3 regions of the Sphingobacterium sp. BN32 genome follow, and region 3 is predicted to be linked to each of the others. Evidence: riboswitches for the same ligand, from Rfam matches in the RefSeq annotation. Region 3 holds a riboswitch; each other region holds the start of a gene.
The links. A riboswitch is a leader RNA that binds a small molecule or an ion and turns the genes downstream of it on or off. The one in region 3 is predicted to bind thiamine pyrophosphate.
Positions count from the first base shown of each region.

Region 1 (6,610 bases), 1.4 Mb from region 3:
AGGATAGCGTGACCATCAACAAATAGGTAATGGTCGTGGATATGGCAGCACCTACATAAGAATAGGTTGGAATAAGGGCAAAGTTCAATATAATGGTCGCTAAGGCACCAATCCCGGAGATATAAAGCGCATATCTTGTCTGATCCGACAGCTTGTACCATACCGATAAATTCATGTATATGCCCAACAGAACGTAGTTCAGGAGCAATACCGGAACAATGAAGAGTCCCGACCAATAATTCTGTTCACCCCCCTCTTTGCTCGGAATGAAATGCTTTAACCAATCAATATTCGCACAAATCCCCACCATCACGACCAGCATCGCTATGATAAAATACTCCATAATCATGGCGTAGGTTTTCCTGGCGTTCTCGTTTTTGGAATAACTGAAAAAGAAAGGCTCAGCGCCTAGTCGAAAGGCCGTGACAAACAGATTGAGGAATACGGCAATTTTAGCGACAGCGCCATAGATTCCGAGTTCACTATCTCCCCGTTCGCCGGGAATTAGGCGAGGCAACATCATCTTATCTAAATTCTCATTGATAATAAAGGAGATATTCGCAATCAGGATCGGAAATGTATAGCTTAACATCTGTTTCACCAATGCGCCCTCTACGCGGAATCGGAAACTGATCATCTGCGGAATCAGCATCACGAGCGTAACGACGGATGCGATCAGGTTTGCTATGAACACATTGCCCAGCCATCCTTCACGAAACCAGCCCGAAGCAAACTCTCTCCAGGACGTATATTCGCTCGTTAGATAGGGCAAGAAGTAAAGGAAAAACAGGATAAAAAAGACGTAGATCAGGATGTTCGCAATCTTGATTGCACCGTATTTGATGGGTCTACCTTCCGCACGGAGCTTGGCAAAGGGCACTACCGCAAGTGCATCAGCAGCAAGGATTACCGCAAAATATTTTACGAAAGTGACATATTCGGCTACATTCTGCCCATTGCTCAGCCAGGACCCAATTGGGTTAGCAAACGTTAAAACCGTGAGCACAAACAGCGCACTACTTACTATCGTAACGAAGAAACTGGTATCAAAGACTTTTTGCTTGTCGCCTTCCACTTTCTGCAGGTAGCGGAAATAGGTGGTTTCCATTCCGAATGCGAGAATCGCATTGATCATGGAAGCGTAGGCATATAGATTGGTAAAAACGCCGTAAACTGCTGTTGCAAACTTTTTGGTCAGCAGTGGGGTCATTAAAAAACTAAGCATACGGGATAATATGGTGGTGAGACCATATATCGCCGTATCGCTTATAAATTTCTTTACTACCGACACCTTACTTGATTTTTTTGATGACTTCGAAGTTCTTGAAATGCTTTAGTTCCGTTGTTTCGGTAACTTCTACAGCTTCAACTTCCGCGTCGTAGGGACCTTCCTTGCAAAAGTCCAGCAGAAAATCTAAGGCCATGGCATCTCCTTCGGCCTCCAAATAGACGGTTCCGTCAGGCTGATTCAACACAAATCCCTTTACGCCTAACTGATCGGCAACCGCTTTCGTAGAGGCACGAAAGTACACCCCTTGTACTTTTCCTTTGACCAAAACATTCAAATGCTTCATGGTTACAAAGGTAAAAGAAGAATTAGAAAAAGCTATCGGATTCGCTTAACTTTAATTTTGGGATCCAGCTTAAAGCTTTCCATACCTTCTAATAGAACAAGACCTGGTTTTTTGCCCTCTTCTAACGATCCTAATTCATGGTCAACATTCAGTGCTTTCGCTCCGTTGATTGTTGCCCATTTAATCGTTTCGTTAAAATCAAGATGTGGATATTCAGCGTGAAGCACTTTTAGCTCGTCCAAAATATCTAGCGATGTATTGGATGCTAAGCTATCCGTACCGATCACGATTTCATGGCCTCCCAACAGGAAGTTCTCCACTTTTGGCAGCCTGTTCTCGATGTATAGATTCGCTTTAGGACACAAGCAGAAATATACTTTTCTACCCATGCGATCTACAAAATCTAAATCTTTAATGGAGGTGTATGTATTGTGAACTAAGATTAGTTTATTCTTTGTGGGAATATAGGGTAAGAATGACTGCAGCGAGTTTCTAGCTTGCGCACGGAAACCATCAACAGAAAGCTTCATCTGCTTATAAAAATCGATGAATTCTCCTTTATTATATCTAAAAAGCTTGTTTTCCTCATCGCTTTCCTGATTGTGAATACTGATGATATTATCCTCTCCAACGACTTTCTTAAACGTTTTGAATAAGTTTTTCGAGCAGGAGTATGGTGCATGCGGTGTGATGGACGATCTTTTGTAGTCGAAATGGAATTCAATTTCTTTCGCTTGATCAATGCGTGCATCCACATCAGTATCCGTCATCGCCATCACCTCGATAAACGTATGGTATTGAATCGGACTATTTTCTTTTATTTTGGCCGACACGGCAGAATTGGCATGGTCCCCTACTGCTTGAATACCATTTTCATACATGGCTTTATCCGCAGCTTCCATTGCCTTATCAACTGCCTTTTCCTTCGCTCCACGCTCGGTCATTACCTTCATTAAGAATTGAGGTAAGCCCGTGTGTTGCGGAACAACGCCTTCCATATGCGAGAGTTCGAGATGACAGTGTGCATTTACGAAGCCAGGAATTAGGGCTCCTTTCAAAAATTCTACTTTTGAATCGTCGACTTCACCTTGGTTGTAAATCCCCTTAATTGTTCCATGGTCGTCCATTGCTACGATTCCTTTTTTTATTGCAGGGCCAGTTACTGGAAATACAATATCAGCAGCATAATACTTCATAAATTTTTTAAAACCGTTTTGTTAAAGTTAGCGTAATTCACCCCAGAGGGTTATATAACAGGCAATTTACAAATTTTTCAATAAATGTTAACTAATAAAACAATAATTACAAATTTGTTACAATACCTTACCGATTTTGATTAAAGCTAATAAAAGGTTAATTTTGTCTCATCATATAGGGGTGCCTTGTTGTTCGACAACACAAATAAAGGCTGAGAATATACCCAGCACCGCTTTGTAAAAAGTAGTGCGTACCTGATCTGGATAATGCCAGCGTAGGGAGAGGGCGGTTAAATAAGGGCTATTGTAACCCCTTGCAATAGTGAAGTTTAACTCATTTACACAAACACACATTATGTTAAAAAAGGTATGGGCGACAGTTGCCTTTTGCCACCTGATCATGTTGGGTTTTGCACAGCATGCATTGACTGTAAAAGTCAGTAACAGAGACCACGAACCACTCGCTGGAGCAACGGTAAAATTAGCTACAGAAACCGGTAAAACCGACCAAAACGGACTGTTGGTCTTTAGTAATTTAGCTACAAAAAATTATTTATTACAGGTAACATTTCTCGGATATCAAAATTATTCTGTACAGATTAATCCAAGCGAGCAAAGCAGTCTGAATGTTCAGTTAAAAGAAAGCTCCTTCGTGACAGAAGAGGTTTTCGTAACAGCAACTCGCGCGAAAGAAAATGCCGCGACGACCTACAAAAACATAGACAAGGATGAAATCCGTAAGAATAACTTGGGCCAGGATATTCCATTCTTGATCAATCAAACCCCCGGTGTTGTCGTTAGCTCGGATGCGGGTGCCGGCATTGGCTATACCAGCATGACGGTACGTGGATCGGACAACGAACGTATTAACATCACTTTAAATGGCATACCACTGAATGATGCGGAAAGCATGGGTAGCTTCTTTGTGAATCTTCCGGATTTTGCTTCGTCCGTGCAAAGCATTCAGGTACAGCGTGGTATCGGAACTTCCACGAATGGAGCGGGTGCTTTCGGTGCTTCTTTGAACATCCAGACCGATGCACTTGAGGCAGAGCCTTATGCGGAACTAAACAACTCTTTCGGGTCATACAACTCCTGGAAGAACACGTTAAAAGTAGGTTCGGGATTAATTAATAATAAATATGCTTTTAATGCAAGATTATCTCGCGTAGCATCGGACGGCTATATCAATCGGGCAAGTTCAGATTTGAAGTCTTTTTACGTAGATGGAGGATTGTACACGGACAAGCATATACTAAAAGCGACAGTTTTTTCCGGAAAAGAAAAGACCTATCAATCTTGGTATGGTACGCCGGAACCTTTGATAAGCGGCGACTATACACGTCTGGTAGAGTACGCGGCGGCGATGGAACTGTACACACCCGAAGAACTTAACCGTTTGAAAGAGGAAGGGCGAAAATACAATTACTACACCTACGACAATCAAACAGATAACTACACCCAAACGCATGCGCATCTGCAATACACTTTTGAAGCAAGCGATAAACTGAATCTGAATGCAGCATTGCATTACACGCGCGGTGCAGGTTATTACGAGGAATTTCGTCCGGAGGATAAAATGATTCGCTACGGCATGGACACTGTCTTTCATGGACAGGATACCATCAGCCGTTCAGACCTTATTCGCCGTCGCTGGCTAGACAATCACTTTTATGGGGTAACTTATTCGGCAAACTATAAAGCGAACAGCAAGCTAAGCTTCATCTTTGGTGGGGCCTATAATCAATATCGTGGCAAGCATTATGGTGAGGTGATTTGGGCGCGATACGCGTCAAACAGTAACCTTGGCGATCGCTACTATTACAATGAGGCGGATAAGAACGACTTCAATTTCTTCGTAAAAGCCGACTATCGATTAGACAATTGGTTGTTTAATGCGGATTTGCAGTACAGAAATATTTACTACTTAGGCGAGGGGGATGATGATAAAGTGAAAGATCTTTATTTCAAAGACAAGCTTAACTTCTTCAATCCGAAGATTGGAGCAACTTACTTCATCAATTCGAACAGCAATCTTTATGCATCCTATGCATTTGCAAGCAAGGAGCCAAAGCGTTCGGACTATGTGGAAAATCCATTGAATGAATTCCCGAAACCGGAGCAGATGCAGAATGTGGAGGCGGGTTATCGTTTTAGAGATCAGCAGTTCAATATCGGAGCGAATGTTTACGGGATGTTTTATAAAAATCAGTTGATCCCTACGGGTGCTCTAAATGATGTTGGCGCGGCATTGCGCCAGAATGTGGAGGACAGTTATAGAATTGGTTTTGAATTGGATGCTGCCTGGAATATCAATTCACATTTTGTGTGGGGAGTAACCGCAGCATTGAGTCAGAATAAGATCAAGAACTTCGTGGAGAAGATTGCTGTCTATGATAATGAAAATGATTGGAATTATGTGGGCGAGGAAGAAATTTTCTACAAGTCGACGACTATTGCGAAGTCGCCTGCAGCCGTTCTGTCGAATATCTTTACTTACAAACCTACGGAGGCTTTATCCTTTAGTTTATTGAGTAAGTATGTCTCTAGAATCTACTTGGACAATAGTGGCGCGAAGGAACGTAGCATAGATCCTTCATTTGTGAACAATCTTCAAGGTATTTATAGCTTCTCAGCCTTCGGTATCGAGCGTATCGACCTGAACTTGACGGTGAATAACATCTTCAACAGCAAGTATGAGACGACGGGTTATACCTGGGGCCAGAAGTTTGAAAGCAAAGGGACGCGAGATTATTACAATTTTTACTACCCACAGGCAGAGACTAATTTTATGTTAGGACTGAATATTAGGTTCTAAGGATTGGCAAATCGTTATTATCTTTTTACTTTTAGTGCATGCGAGCAGTAATACAACGAGTGAGCCATGCGAGCTGCACGGTAGACAATCAGATAACGGGAGAAATTAAGGACGGTTTATTGGTACTTCTAGGTGTGGAAGAGGAAGATACAAAGGCTGATATGGAGTGGTTGGGACAGAAGTTAGTGAACTTGCGTATCTTCTCGGATGAGGAGGGGCTGATGAATAGGTCTGTTCAGGATATTGAAGGCAATATTCTGTTGATTTCGCAGTTTACCCTGTTCGCACAGACGAAGAAAGGCAATCGACCATCGTTCATTCGTGCGGGCAAGCCCGATATTGCAAAGCCCATGTATGAAGCCATGGGTAAGTACCTATCTGATTTGCTGAACAAGCCGGTGCAACTAGGAATCTTTGGCGCCGATATGAAAATCGATCTGCGCAATGATGGCCCCGTTACGATTATCATGAATACCAAGGATAAAGATAACTTCTAAATAAAACAGATATGACGATAGCAGAAGCGCAGGCCATAGTGGATAAATGGATAAACAGCACGGGAGTGCGTTATTTCAATGAGCTAACGAATACAGCAATGTTGATGGAGGAGGTTGGCGAAGTGGCGCGTATTATGGCCCGGCAATACGGGGAGCAGTCTTTCAAGAAATCGGACGAGGAAGTTAATCTTGCTGATGAAATGGCAGATGTTCTTTTTGTATTGATCTGTTTAGCCAATCAAACGGGCATCGATCTAACTGATGCTTTGACCAAAAACTTAGATAAAAAGACTAAACGCGATAGCGAGCGGCATAAAAACAACGAGAAGCTGAAATAGCTTCTCGTTGTTTTATCTATTGAATCTGGATCTCTGCAAATAATGGCATATGATCAGAAGCTTGATGCTCTGGTATCACTTTATAGGACTTCCATTTGAATTTAACATTATCCAGAAGCATAATGTAATCTATTTCATTGCGCGGGTTTACATTTGGTGAGGTAGGCGCATTGGATGTAGTATTCCG
Region 1 covers NZ_CP129963.1:3,807,191-3,813,800, forward strand. The annotation lists gene QYC40_RS16150 (lipopolysaccharide biosynthesis protein) at 1-1,291, opposite strand, end outside; gene QYC40_RS16155 (acylphosphatase) at 1,293-1,574, opposite strand; gene QYC40_RS16160 (amidohydrolase family protein) at 1,607-2,770, opposite strand; TPP riboswitch at 2,938-3,069, shown strand; gene QYC40_RS16165 (TonB-dependent receptor) at 3,126-5,588, shown strand; gene dtd (D-aminoacyl-tRNA deacylase) at 5,627-6,085, shown strand; gene QYC40_RS16175 (nucleotide pyrophosphohydrolase) at 6,097-6,423, shown strand; gene QYC40_RS16180 (endonuclease/exonuclease/phosphatase family protein) at 6,440-6,610, opposite strand, start outside.
Region 1: linked by a shared signal. The riboswitch ahead of QYC40_RS16165 (TonB-dependent receptor) and the one ahead of thiS (sulfur carrier protein ThiS) in region 3 are both predicted to bind thiamine pyrophosphate.

Region 2 (6,610 bases), 170 kb from region 3:
CGAGTTTTGAAACCAGCCCAGACAACATTTTTAGGTCTCTATTATTTACAAGTTATGATCTTCCACAAAATATTTTCCCAATGGATATTGCTCCTCGTATCAATAATCGTGGTGGCACTATTGTGAATAGTTTGCGACGTATAGTGGTTACAAATACCGGCCATGCTTTCACATCAGATTTGACGAGTGGTGGCAAGGATTTCTATGGAAATCCCGTGAACAGATTAGCAGGGGTCAATACGCCTACCTTTAAAGTATTCCCGAAAATCATGCACGGTCCTGGTTCCATCAGTACTTACACGTTATTTGATTTGGACAATAAACGGTTTGTCTATGCTAGCTCCTCTGCCGCAAATGTTAACCTCTTAAGTGATAGGCCAACAGACCCTTTTCCGTGGAATCAAACAGATAGGACGATGGTATATGCGGAAAATACGAGAAATACCGATGGTGGATCTTTTCAAGGAAACTCATTCGCATTGATGAAGAGCGAAACGACAGGACAATACTTTATTTATAAGTTTTCATCAACGAGTACACCTGTCAAAAGAAACGGTTATACAGTGAATACCAGTAGCTCAACGGATTTGGCAAAATCAACATTGTATGCCTTCTCGAGTTTGCGTACTGCGCTATTTTTTGTAGATGGATCTAAATTATATGCGTACGATTATAGTATCGGAAATGATAAGACGATTTTGATCAAGGATTTTGGTGATGAAATTACAATGATCAAATCTGATATTCAGACTGGTGTATATACCGATCTTTACGTCGCAACTTATAGCTCCATTACAAAAGGGACCATTCATAAAATGGTATTGACAAACAACACGAATACCATTGAATTGGTTGAAGATGAAAAAGCCAAATGGACAGGTCTGTCTAAAATCATCAATATGAGTTGGAAAAACTCTTCTAATTAAGGTGAAATGAAAAAAGTAATAATCGTATTGTTTTTTTTGGGGGGACTCTGGCACCTGTCGTGGGGACAAGTTCAGCCGCATGATTTTCAGGTTTTCCATACGCTTGATGCTGCGCTCAAAGTGGGTAAGGAACAAAATAAAAAAATTATTATCGATTTCTTTGCCGATTGGTGTATTCCTTGTAAAAAGATGGATGCCGAAGTGTTGGGTCACTCGAAAACCAAGTCTACTTTAGGGCGGGAATTTATATTGTTGAAGTTGGATGCAGAAAAAGAAGGTAAAGGTTTAGCTAAACGATTTACAATCGGGGCATATCCAAGCTACATTGTTACTGATGTAAATTTGCAAGAGGTTGGGAGGGTTGTAGGAGCATTGCCGTTAGACAATTTTCTAGATGCAATTCTTAAAACAGTTGATAGTTCCAGAACCGATGTTTCGATCGCAAAACGGTTTACAAACGGAGAAAGAACGCCTCAGTTGGTGAATGACTATGTCTATCAGCTCATGAAAGATGGAAAAGAATCGGAGGGATTTCAAATTATTGATGACTACTATGCAAGTCTTTCGGAAAAGGAAAAAGCCAGTCCTATGAATTGGTTTGTTTTCTCTCGATATACTATCGAGAGGAAACACCCTCGAGTTGATTATCTAATTGAAAAGCAGGAATCATATAGAAAAGTTATGGGTGATTCGGTCGTTAATTTCTTTTTTCAGAAGATATTACGGAAAGATTTGGTTGCGTATGCTACGGAGAGTGCATATTTTCATCAGATAGCGAATAAAGACTCTCTATATAATTCGATAAAAGATTTTATACAGCAGGCAAAGATTGAACATGATGAAGAAGTCAAACCTTTGTTTAAAATCGCTTCACTTAGACATGCAGATCTATCTGAATTAGCATTCTTATCAGAGTTGGAAAAGGAATTACCGAATCTCAAGCCTATTCAGCAGTTTTTTCAATTTGAAAAATTCAAACCAAATCTAAGTGCCGATTCCTTAGCTATTAACCGGAAGCAAGTAGAGCTAATGGAGAAATTTCTGCCCTATCAAAATGAGTTTTATCAAAAGAGATTAACGAGTTCTATAAATATCATTAAGAATGTAGGTCGGAGGAATGGGGTTAAATTTGAAGCATTGCCACTATCTGCTGCGTTTGCTAAAGCCGAAAGAGAAAGCAAAAAAGTCTTTGTTGATTTCTATGCGGTTTGGTGCGGCCCCTGTAAACGAATGGATATCGAAGTGTTTCCTTTAGAAATCGTAGGCGGTTTATTTAAAGAGAGTTTCGTAGCGATAAAAATAGATGGTGAGTCGGAATTAGGAAAGGTATTAATTGAAAAATATAAGGTTGAGGCCTATCCAACTTACTTGGTACTTAGTTCTGAAAATCACGAATTAAAGCGTTTAGTAGGTTACGTGGATGCTGAAACGTTTATAAAGGAGCTATCTTTATAATTTTTCCAAAAGAAAAGAGGTACGAAATAATCTGTTGATTTATCAAAGATTGCTTCGTACCTCTCCTAATTATTAAATGCTACTACAACATACCGCCATCTACTGGAATTACTTGTCCAGTTACGTAAGCTGATAGGTCAGATGCTAGAAATACACAAGCGTTTGCAACATCTTCAGGTTCTCCGGCGCGTTTCAATGGGATGTTTGCTTCCCATCCTTCAACCACCTTCGGGTCTAATACGTCTGTCATTTCGGTGCGGATAAATCCTGGCGCAATAACATTGGTACGGATATTTCTTGATCCTAATTCTTTAGCTAGGGATTTTGAGAATCCGATGATACCCGCTTTAGAAGCGGCATAATTTGCCTGTCCGGCATTCCCTTGAACACCTACTACGGAGCTCATGTTGATGATGCTGCCTTTGCGCGCCTTCATCATCACTTTCGAAGCTGCTTTCGATACGTTGAAGACCGATTTCAAGTTGACGTTGATGACTTCGTCCCAGTTTTCTTCTGTCATACGCATAAGTAAGCCGTCTTTTGTGATACCGGCGTTGTTTACTACGATATCAAGCGTTCCAAAATCAGCAACGATATCATTGATTAATTTCTCGGCTTCATCAAATTTCGAGGCGTCCGAGCGATAGCCTTTTACTTGGGTTCCAAAGGCCTGAAGCTCTTGTTCTAGAGCTTGTCCTTTTTCAACAGATGATAAATAAGTGAAGGCGACATTTGCGCCATGCTGAGCGAATACCTCAGCGATTTTTCTTCCTATTCCTTTTGATGCACCTGTTACCAAGGCTGTTTTTCCGGCTAACAATTTCATATGTATTCTTATTAAATGCTTACTTAATTAACCACAAAAGTGGAAAATAAACTGCATAATACAAAAAATGTTGACGAATAGGAAGGCTTGGATTTATTTTTTAAGGTCAAAAATATGCATATCGCTAATGTTAATTGGGTATTTTTGATAAAATCACAAATATCTGATATGTTTCTGACAAAATTATTCGCTTATATATAATGCGAATATTAATTTTGTAACTCATTTAAAAATCACATGGGTAAGAAAACTAAGAAAACGGAAGTAGACGTCGTTTTGATTGGTGCTGGTATTATGAGTGCTACACTAGGCACCTTAATAAACGAGTTGAGTCCGGATATTAATATCGAGATTTTAGAACGTCTTGATGTTGTTGCCGCAGAGAGCTCCGACGCATGGAATAACGCCGGAACTGGACACTCCGCACTTTGTGAGTTAAATTATACTCCGGAGCAAGCAGATGGTTCTGTTAAGATTGACAAAGCGATCAATATCGCTGAGCAATACGAGGTTTCCAAGCAGTTTTGGTCTTACCTAGTTGAAAAAGGAATTATTAAGAATCCAAGTCATTTCATACGTCAAGTGCCACATATGTCGGCGGTTTTTGGGGAGAAGGATGTTCGTTTCTTGAAAACAAGATTTGAAACATTGACTCAACAAAACTTGTTCAAAGGTATGGAGTATACTGAAGACAAGCAGCAGCTGCAAGACTGGGTACCATTGATGATGAACGGTAGAGATAGCAATGAACAAGTTGCGGCGACGAAGATGGACATCGGTACAGACGTGAATTTCGGTGCTTTAACAAGAGATTTGGTTTCCTACTTGGATGGAAAAGATAACATCAAGCTTTCATTGAATCAAGAGGTGAAAGATATTGATCGTGAGGATGATGGTCGTTGGGAAGTCGAGGTGAAAGATTTGGCAACAGGCGAGAAGCGTGAGATTCTTGCGAAGTTTGTTTTCATCGGTGCGGGTGGTCACTCTTTATTATTATTAGAGAAATCGGGTATTCCTGAAGCTAAAGGCTATGGTGGTTTCCCGGTTGGTGGACAATGGTTGAGATGTACAAATGAGGATATCATTAAAGCGCATCATGCAAAAGTCTACGGTAAAGCTTCGGTAGGGGCTCCTCCGATGTCTGTACCGCATTTAGATACGCGTTATATCGACGGAAAGCAAGCGTTGTTGTTCGGTCCGTATGCGGGTTTCTCGACTAAGTTCTTGAAAAAAGGTTCTTACTTTGATTTACCTGCGTCGATTAAATTATCGAATATCCGTCCGATGTTATCTGCAGGACTTGATAACTTGCCGTTAACTAAATATTTGATCACGGAAGTGATGAAAAAGCCACAGGATAAATTGGATGCGTTGAAGCAGTTTATGCCGACCGCGAAAATGGAAGATTGGGAGATTGAAAAAGCTGGTCAGCGTGTTCAGGTGATTAAGAAAGACCCTAAGCATGGCGGAATCCTAGAATTCGGTACGGAAGTAGTTTCTAGTGCAGACGGTTCCATTGCAGCGCTTTTAGGTGCTTCTCCGGGTGCTTCTACTTCGGTTGCTATCATGATCAACTTGTTGAAGAGATGCTTTCCTGATCGTGCGAAATCAGATTCCTACCGCAAGAAATTGCGTGAGATGATCCCTACATGGGGTAAAAAGCTTAACGATGATGCAGCGCTATGTCAATCGACACGCGAGCGTACGCACCGTTTGTTGAATTTAGATAAATAGATTTTATTAAACTTATGGGGTGCTTCTCCTACATTTGCTAGGATAGGCTGAGATTATACCCAATACCTTAATTGGTAAAACCTGATCCAGGTAATGCTGGCGTAGGGATAAAGGATCTTGTTGCTATATAACATCCATAAGTTTTGTTCGAGGACATAATTTATGGGTGTTTTTTTTATGGATTTATGGGATGCCTTATTGCAAACGACGCCGCTGGAGCGGTTCTCTGTTGTGTGCAGCATCATTCAGGTTCTTCTATCGAGGAACAATAAAGTGTCTAACTACTTTTTCGGCATACTCGGCATACTATCAGGGATGTATGTGCTTTTCGGTGCGAAACTCTACGCAGAGATTGCGTTAAATATGTACTACCTAATTATGAGCGTTTATGGTTGGTGGTATTGGGTAACGAATAAGGAAGCCCGGGAGCAGCCTATAACGCGCTGCGATAAGCGAGATTGGACGATTGTTTTAGGTATTGTCTTTATTGGATTTATTGTTCTTTACTCGGTATTGAGTCATTTTACGGACTCGGATGTTCCCGTTTGGGATGCCTGGGTTTCCTCGACTGCATGGGCAGGTATGTGGCTCTTGGCCAAACGAAAGATAGAGAATTGGATATTGTTGAATATCAGCAATGCCTTTGCAATTCCATTGCTCGTCCATAAAGATTTGTACCTATTTGCGGCGTTGACCTCCTTTTTATTTATTGTTGCTATCTTCGGCTACCTGAAATGGCAGTTTATTATGCGAAATCAAGAAAAACTTACACATGCTTACTCCAGAACAAATTCTAATTATTAAAGAGTCGCAGGCTGAAGCGATTAAAATGAAATCACTAGCGCCTGCCACATTAAAGCTTGCCTATGAAAACCAATGGTTCAACTTGTGGGTGCCGAAAGTTTATGACGGATTAGAAGCTAGTCTGGTAGAGGGTTTGACTCTTTTAGAAGAGCTGGCATACGTAGATGGAGGCTATACCTGGACAGTAACGCTTTGCTCTGGCGCCAATATGTTCGCCGGCTTCTTGGAGCCATCCTTGGCGAAGGGTATTTTCAGTCAACCAACGGTTTGCTGGGGTGGGAGTGGTCGCGCTGCGGGTACTGCCAATTGGGATGGAGAACATTATATCCTTTCGGGCGAGTGGCAATACGCTACGGGCGCTCCACACTTGACACATTTTACCTTAAATGCGAATTTATTGGATCAGGGCGTGCCGGTGCTCAATGAGGATGGGGAACAAGTGGTATCTTCGTTTTTTGTACCACGTGATCAGGTATTGATTCATTATGATTGGACGTCATTTGGATTGGAATGTACCGCGAGCCATAGTTTCTCGCTTCAAAATATAAAGGTTGCAAAGAATAATGCGTTCCTGTTAGATCCTGCGGCAAAGAAATCGGATTCGCCATTGTTTGATATCCCTTTTATGCCATTCGCAGAGATTACTCTATTGGTGAATTATGTAGGTATGTTTCGCCGTTTCCTAGATTTGGTGGAGAAGTATTTTTTCGAAAAGTCTAAAGATCCGAATTGGGCGAGCCAATACAGCAAGGAAAGGTTCAAACTGCTAGATACTATACAAACTGATTTTAATGCACGCAGAGAACATGTTTTCGCACTGGCGAAGACGATATGGGCGAATGTTATTGCTAGCAATTTCGAAGGT
Region 2 covers NZ_CP129963.1:2,249,144-2,255,753, reverse strand. The annotation lists gene QYC40_RS09435 (PKD-like family lipoprotein) at 1-926, shown strand, start outside; gene QYC40_RS09430 (thioredoxin fold domain-containing protein) at 933-2,381, shown strand; gene fabG (3-oxoacyl-[acyl-carrier-protein] reductase) at 2,464-3,207, opposite strand; gene QYC40_RS09420 (malate:quinone oxidoreductase) at 3,445-4,941, shown strand; TPP riboswitch at 4,947-5,067, shown strand; gene pnuC (nicotinamide riboside transporter PnuC) at 5,104-5,745, shown strand; gene QYC40_RS09410 (acyl-CoA dehydrogenase) at 5,714-6,610, shown strand, end outside.
Region 2: linked by a shared signal. The riboswitch ahead of pnuC (nicotinamide riboside transporter PnuC) and the one ahead of thiS (sulfur carrier protein ThiS) in region 3 are both predicted to bind thiamine pyrophosphate.

Region 3 (6,610 bases):
ACAAGACCTGAAAGAATAATCGCCTGCGTTGTGCTAAATGAACCATCGCCGGCTCCGCTGATAAAGTTGGGAAGCATCATCGAGATACCGCCGAGCATGATAATCATGCTGTGATAGGCCATGGCGCCCTGCGCATTGTACTCCTGCTCGCCGTATTTCATTCCGCCCAGTAACAGACATAATCCCATTACCAAATTCATAATAATCATCATGACCGAGAAAATGGAGTCTTTACCGATGCTAGGGTTTTCAGTTGGGCCTAACATAACGGCCGCAATTAATATGACTTCAATGGATACGATGGATAGCGTGAGTATCAAAGTACCGTAGGGTTCCCCCAGCTTATGTGCCAATTCATCGGCTTCTCTTACGACGCCGAAAGCGGCTCCCACTATGGTAGCCAACAATAGCACGAAGACTGCAACAGCAGTCCATCCGCCCATTTGCGCGCCCATCAAGTCATGTCCGAAAAAGCTGAAAATAGCAACGACTAGCCATACCAGTCCTAATCGAAGCCAAGTCGACATAGGAATGACCTCTCTGATGGATATTTTTTTTACCGTATTCATGATTCTATCTTTGCAATAATTTTAAACCTTGCAAAAATAGCACCTCTATCTTCCTCGAAAATTATCCTGGGATAATAAAAGGCTGGTTAAGATTACTTCTCTTTCCGAATCCGACTTAAACTGACAGGTGTCATTCGCAGGAAAGAAGCAATGTACTTAAGTGGAACACGCTGAAGCAGCGCCGGCGACTCTTCGACCAACTCATCGTAGCGCTCCTTCGCAGATTTTATCTGCGAAGAGATCCATCGCTTCTCCATCTTCAGCAGCTCCCCTTCCACGATTACTCTACCCAAATTGGCAATATGTATGTCGCGAAGGTATAAGGATTTCAACTTCTCAATGCCGATTCCATAGAGGGTGCTGTCCTCCATCAATTCGACATCTTCATAAGACTTCACCTGTTCTACATAGCTGCGCATCGACAATACGATATCACCTTCCAGTCCAAACCAAAACGTAATGTCCTGCTCAGGTTGTGGAGAATATGCCCGAACCAGGCCTTTTGTAAGAAAGTATACTTTGCGTTCCAAGCGGTCGGACTCGAGAAGGATATGCCCCTTTGAAAAACGGACTTCCTGCATCTCGTTTACCAAGAGTTCCAAAGAGGACGCAGGAAGCTCATAAAAATTGTTTAATAGTTGTTCAATTGTCATGGGTGAAGACGCAAACCTCTTATCTATCGGATCTGCACTCCTAAAATAGTAAGAATTAACGCAAATAGCGATAGAAATAGTAGTTAGTAGATAGTAGTTAGTGTAAAGACCTATGGTTGCCTTCATACTCCAGTCTTTATATAGCAAACCAGATATCCTGCTCATCATTTCATCCTTCCTTTCCTGGTTCAAGGCAAATCCCCCTATCAAACAAAAGATAAAACTTATTACAAATCAAATAAGTTACAGTATTTGCAATTGAATGCCATCTTTTCACCTCATTCTTAACTCATTCTTCCCTAAAATAATTGTTAATTAAAATAATATGCCTTATTTTAGCATTGACTTTAGGGGTGTCTGCATAAATGCAGGCTGAGATTTTACCCTTATAACCTGATCCAGATCATACTGGCGTAGGGAAAAGTAAGATGTCAACATGGGTGCCATATGCATCGATGTAGCCATTCCTAAAGTTTTTACCCATAAAAAACAATATAGGAATGGAACTAACAATCAATCAACAGTCCAAACATTTCGATAAAGCTCCGGAGAGTCTTGCTGCCTTGCTCGCATCAGAGTTTGCTGTGTTACGCAAAGGCACGGCTGTCGCTGTCAATAACAGAGTTATCCCTATGGTAGAATGGGCAGAAACTAGGTTATTCGACAAGGATCATATTCTAATCATCACCGCAACCCAAGGCGGCTAACGACTAAATAAAATCTAAAACACGATATGAAAGAACAAGGAATTTCACAGCAACCTTTCCCTAACTCAAAGAAGATTTATGTGCCGGGAAATATACATCCCATTCGCGTGGCCATGCGGGAGATTAGCTTAAGTAATACCAAGCTCAGCAATGGCGGTGAGGAAAAGAATCCTCCGATTACGCTATATGACACTTCAGGGCCGTATACCGATGAAGAATTGACGATAGATGTGCGCCAGGGTATATCACGCATTCGGGAGCAATGGATTCTTGATCGGCAGGATGTGGAAATCTTAGACGGTATCAGTTCAGAATATGGGCAAGCACGATTAGCAGATGATCGCCTGGATGAACTGCGATTCAGCTACAGCCATCGACCGATGCGAGCTAAGCCGGATGCGAATGTGACACAGCTACATTATGCTAAGCAGGGAATCATCACGGCCGAGATGGAATATGTGGCTATTCGTGAGAATCAGCGTATTGAGCAATTGGAGCATGCGACTCCGGGCATGGAGCAGCAGCATGAGGGCAATAGCTTCGGCGCCAATACCCCGAAGAATCGGATTACACCGGAGTTCGTCCGTGCGGAGATTGCTGCCGGTCGAGCGATTATCCCTAACAATATCAACCACCCAGAGAGCGAGCCGATGATTATCGGGCGTAACTTCCTCGTGAAAATCAACGCGAATATCGGCAATAGTGCTGTTACCTCCAGCATTGAAGAGGAAGTCGAGAAAGCGGTATGGGCATGCCGATGGGGTGCAGATACTATTATGGACTTATCGACCGGGAAGAATATTCATGAAACCAGAGAGTGGATCATCCGCAACTCGCCGGTTCCTATTGGTACTGTTCCAATCTATCAGGCGCTAGAAAAAGTAAAAGGCGTGCCGGAAGACCTGACCTGGGAGATATTCCGTGACACATTAATCGAACAAGCAGAACAAGGGGTTTCCTACTTCACGATACATGCAGGCGTTTTGCTCCGCTATATCCACTTAACGGCAAAACGCGTGACAGGGATTGTTTCCCGCGGTGGTTCCATCATGGCTAAATGGTGCTTATTCCACCATAAAGAGAACTTTCTATACACGCATTTCGATGAGATTTGCCAAATCATGAAGCAATATGATGTGGCATTCTCATTAGGTGATGGTCTACGTCCGGGTTCTATTGCAGATGCAAATGATGCAGCGCAGTTTGCAGAATTGGAGACGCTTGGTGAGCTGACGAAGATCGCATGGAAGCACGACGTCCAAGTTATGATCGAAGGACCGGGGCACGTTCCTATGCACATGATCAAGGAGAATATGGAAAAGCAGTTGGAGGAGTGTGACGAGGCGCCATTCTACACCCTAGGGCCATTGACAACGGATATCGCGCCGGGCTATGACCATATTACTTCAGCAATCGGTGCTGCCATGATCGGATGGTATGGCTGTGCGATGCTATGTTATGTGACACCGAAGGAACATTTGGGTTTACCCAATAAAAAAGATGTGAAGGATGGGGTCATTACCTATAAGTTAGCCGCGCATGCTGCCGACTTAGCAAAGGGTCATCCGGGCGCACAATATAGAGACAATGCCCTAAGCAAAGCCCGCTTTGAATTCCGATGGGAAGATCAGTTCAACCTTTCCTTGGATCCGGATACGGCGAGAGAGTATCATGACGAAACTCTTCCTGCTGATGGTGCCAAGATTGCACATTTCTGCTCTATGTGTGGACCTAAGTTCTGCTCAATGAAGATTACGCAAGAAATTAGAGAAGCAACCGAACAAGGCATGCTTGAGAAATCACAAGAGTTTATCGAATCTGGCAAAGAGATTTACTTGTAATGATTGTCATCAGTAACGAACAGGCGGTGAAAAATGAGACAGCGATCATGCGACATTTGTTGCAGTATGATATTCTATTGCATATTCGCCGCCCCATGATAAGTTCGTCGGCTTTCGAAAGCTTAATCCAAGCGATAGGAATTGAACAGCTTGATAAGTTAGTGAGCCATCAGCAGCATGATTTGGCTGCAGAAATGGGGTTTACACGTTTGCATTTCAATAGTCAAGATCGCAAGAAAGGTCTGCATGTAAAATATCAAGGAACTTTGATCTGCTCAACTTCCACGCATAGCATAGCAGAGTTCAATTCCTTAGATGACAGTTGGAATTATGCTTTCTTGAGTCCTTTTTACCCCAGCATTTCCAAGCAGGGTTATGGCGAAGGAAGTGCAATCTTGAAGGAACTCCCGCGTAGAACAAATCAAAACTGTAAGCTAATCGCATTAGGCGGTATTCATAAAGACAACTTACAGCAAGCATTAGACGCGGGTGCAGATGATGTCGCTATGCTGGGTTCCATTTGGCAAGCTGAGAATCCGGTAAGCTATTTAGCATCTTGCTTATCGAAGGTTGAATTATAAATAATGATGAATAGAAATAGAAGATTACCTCGATTAATGTTTATTTCGAACGGGACAGCGATGGATGAACAGTTGGCGGGTATCCGATTGGTATTAGAATCGGGTGTAGAGTTTATTCAGGTGCGCTGGAAAGAGGCTACTGCGACGCAATTGAAAGACCTTGCCGAGGCGGCCATACAGCTTTGTATGCAGTATAACGCCATATGTATAGTCAACGATTTCCCGGGGCTAGCGAAATCGCTAGATACCGACGGCGTACATTTAGGCTTGGAAGATGATGCTATTATATCTGCGAGAAAACAACTCGGCAATGATAAAATAATCGGTGGGACAGCGAATACGCTAGAACATGTACAGCAAAGAATCGCTGAAGGCTGTGATTATATCGGCCTTGGTCCCTTTCGTTTTACAGCAACGAAGAAAAAGCTGAGCCCTGTTTTAGGGCTTCAAGGCTACAAGAACCTACTCCGTGATCTTGATATTCATTCTACCCCACCGATCTACGCGATCGGTGGAATCACTATTGACGACGTATCAGCATTACGTAAAATCGGGATTTACGGTGTTGCCTTATCGGGTTTCTTGCTCAAGAACCCACAGGCTATACCACAACTTAACAAATACCTATATGAAGAATTTGATTATAGCAGATAAGGAATTTACCTCGCGCTTATTTTTAGGAACGGGGAAATTCGGAAGTTATACCCTGATGCAAGAAGCAATTAAAGCGTCAGGAAGCGAGTTAGTTACTATGGCATTAAAACGCCTTGACCCGAACAGTAAAAAAGAAAACCTATGGTCGGCATTGCAGTTGCCGGGGGTCAATCTATTGCCCAATACCTCAGGCGCTCGAAATGCGAAAGAGGCTGTATTGGCAGCGCAGTTAGCAAGAGAAGCTATGGAGACCGATTGGTTAAAACTGGAGATACATCCAGATCCACGCTATCTTCTTCCAGACCCCATCGAAACACTGAAAGCCACCGAAGAATTAGCGAAACTAGGCTTTATCATCCTCCCATATGTCCATGCCGACCCGGTACTGTGCAAGCGTCTGGAAGATGCCGGAACGGCAGCAGTGATGCCTTTAGGAGCGCCGATTGGTAGCAACAAAGGCTTGAAAACTTTAGACTTCCTAGAGATTATTATTGATCAGAGCCATGTTCCTGTTGTAATCGACGCAGGAATAGGTGCCCCTTCGGATGCTGCCAAAGCGATTGAGATGGGTGCAGATGCCGTATTAGTGAATACGGCCATTGCTGCCGCCAAAGATCCCGCTGCCATGGCAGAGGCCTTTCGTTTGGCAGTACTCGCCGGACGACAAGCTTATCTTTCCGGATTAGACGCAAAGCGCGAGCATGCAGAAGCCTCTAGTCCGCTTACCGCATTCTTAATGGAGGATTAAAATGGTATCAGCAAATTTCCAAACAGTATTCGATGCGTATTCCTGGGAAGACGTTAGAAACCGCATCTATAGCTCTACTGCGATGGATGTTGAACGCAGTCTGAACAAGTCAAAAAAAGACATCAACGATTTTTTAGTCTTGCTATCCCCTGCTGCAGCGGCCTATCTGGAGCCTATGGCTCAGGCAGCCCAGCGCTTGACACAGCAACGCTTTGGCAAAACGATACAGCTTTACGCACCACTATACGTAAGCAATGAATGCCAAAACATTTGTACCTATTGCGGCTTCAGTATGGACAATAAGATTCGGAGAAAGACCTTAAGCAATACCGAACTGCTGATCGAAGGCATGGCTCTTAAATCGATGGGCATCGACCATGTACTTTTAGTTAGCGGTGAAGCCAATAAAATTGTCGACACGCCCTACTATGAGCATGCTATTAAGCTATTAAAGCCTCACTTTGCGCAGATATCCATAGAGGTTCAACCGCTAGACCTGGAAGATTATCAGATCCTAAGAGCTGCCGGTTGCCATACGGTGCTAGTCTATCAGGAGACCTACCACCAAGAGGTTTACAAGCAATATCACCCCAAAGGCAAGAAGTCGAATTTTAAGTATCGTTTAGATACGCCAGACCGCATCGGGCAATCCGGCATTCATAAAATGGGACTCGGAGTTTTGCTAGGCTTGGAAGACTGGCGAGTAGACAGCTTTTTCAATGCGCTACATATCGATTATCTACAACGGAAGTACTGGCAAACCAAGTATTCCGTATCCTTTCCGCGCCTTCGCCCGGCGCAAGGGATCATCGAGCCCAACTTCATCATGGAAGATCGCGATCTTTTGCAATTAATAT
Region 3 covers NZ_CP129963.1:2,415,323-2,421,932, forward strand. The annotation lists gene QYC40_RS10145 (calcium:proton antiporter) at 1-569, opposite strand, end outside; gene QYC40_RS10150 (Crp/Fnr family transcriptional regulator) at 662-1,348, opposite strand; TPP riboswitch at 1,562-1,659, shown strand; gene thiS (sulfur carrier protein ThiS) at 1,723-1,929, shown strand; gene thiC (phosphomethylpyrimidine synthase ThiC) at 1,956-3,770, shown strand; gene QYC40_RS10165 (thiamine phosphate synthase) at 3,770-4,351, shown strand; gene QYC40_RS10170 (thiamine phosphate synthase) at 4,355-5,005, shown strand; gene QYC40_RS10175 (thiazole synthase) at 4,980-5,753, shown strand; gene thiH (2-iminoacetate synthase ThiH) at 5,755-6,610, shown strand, end outside.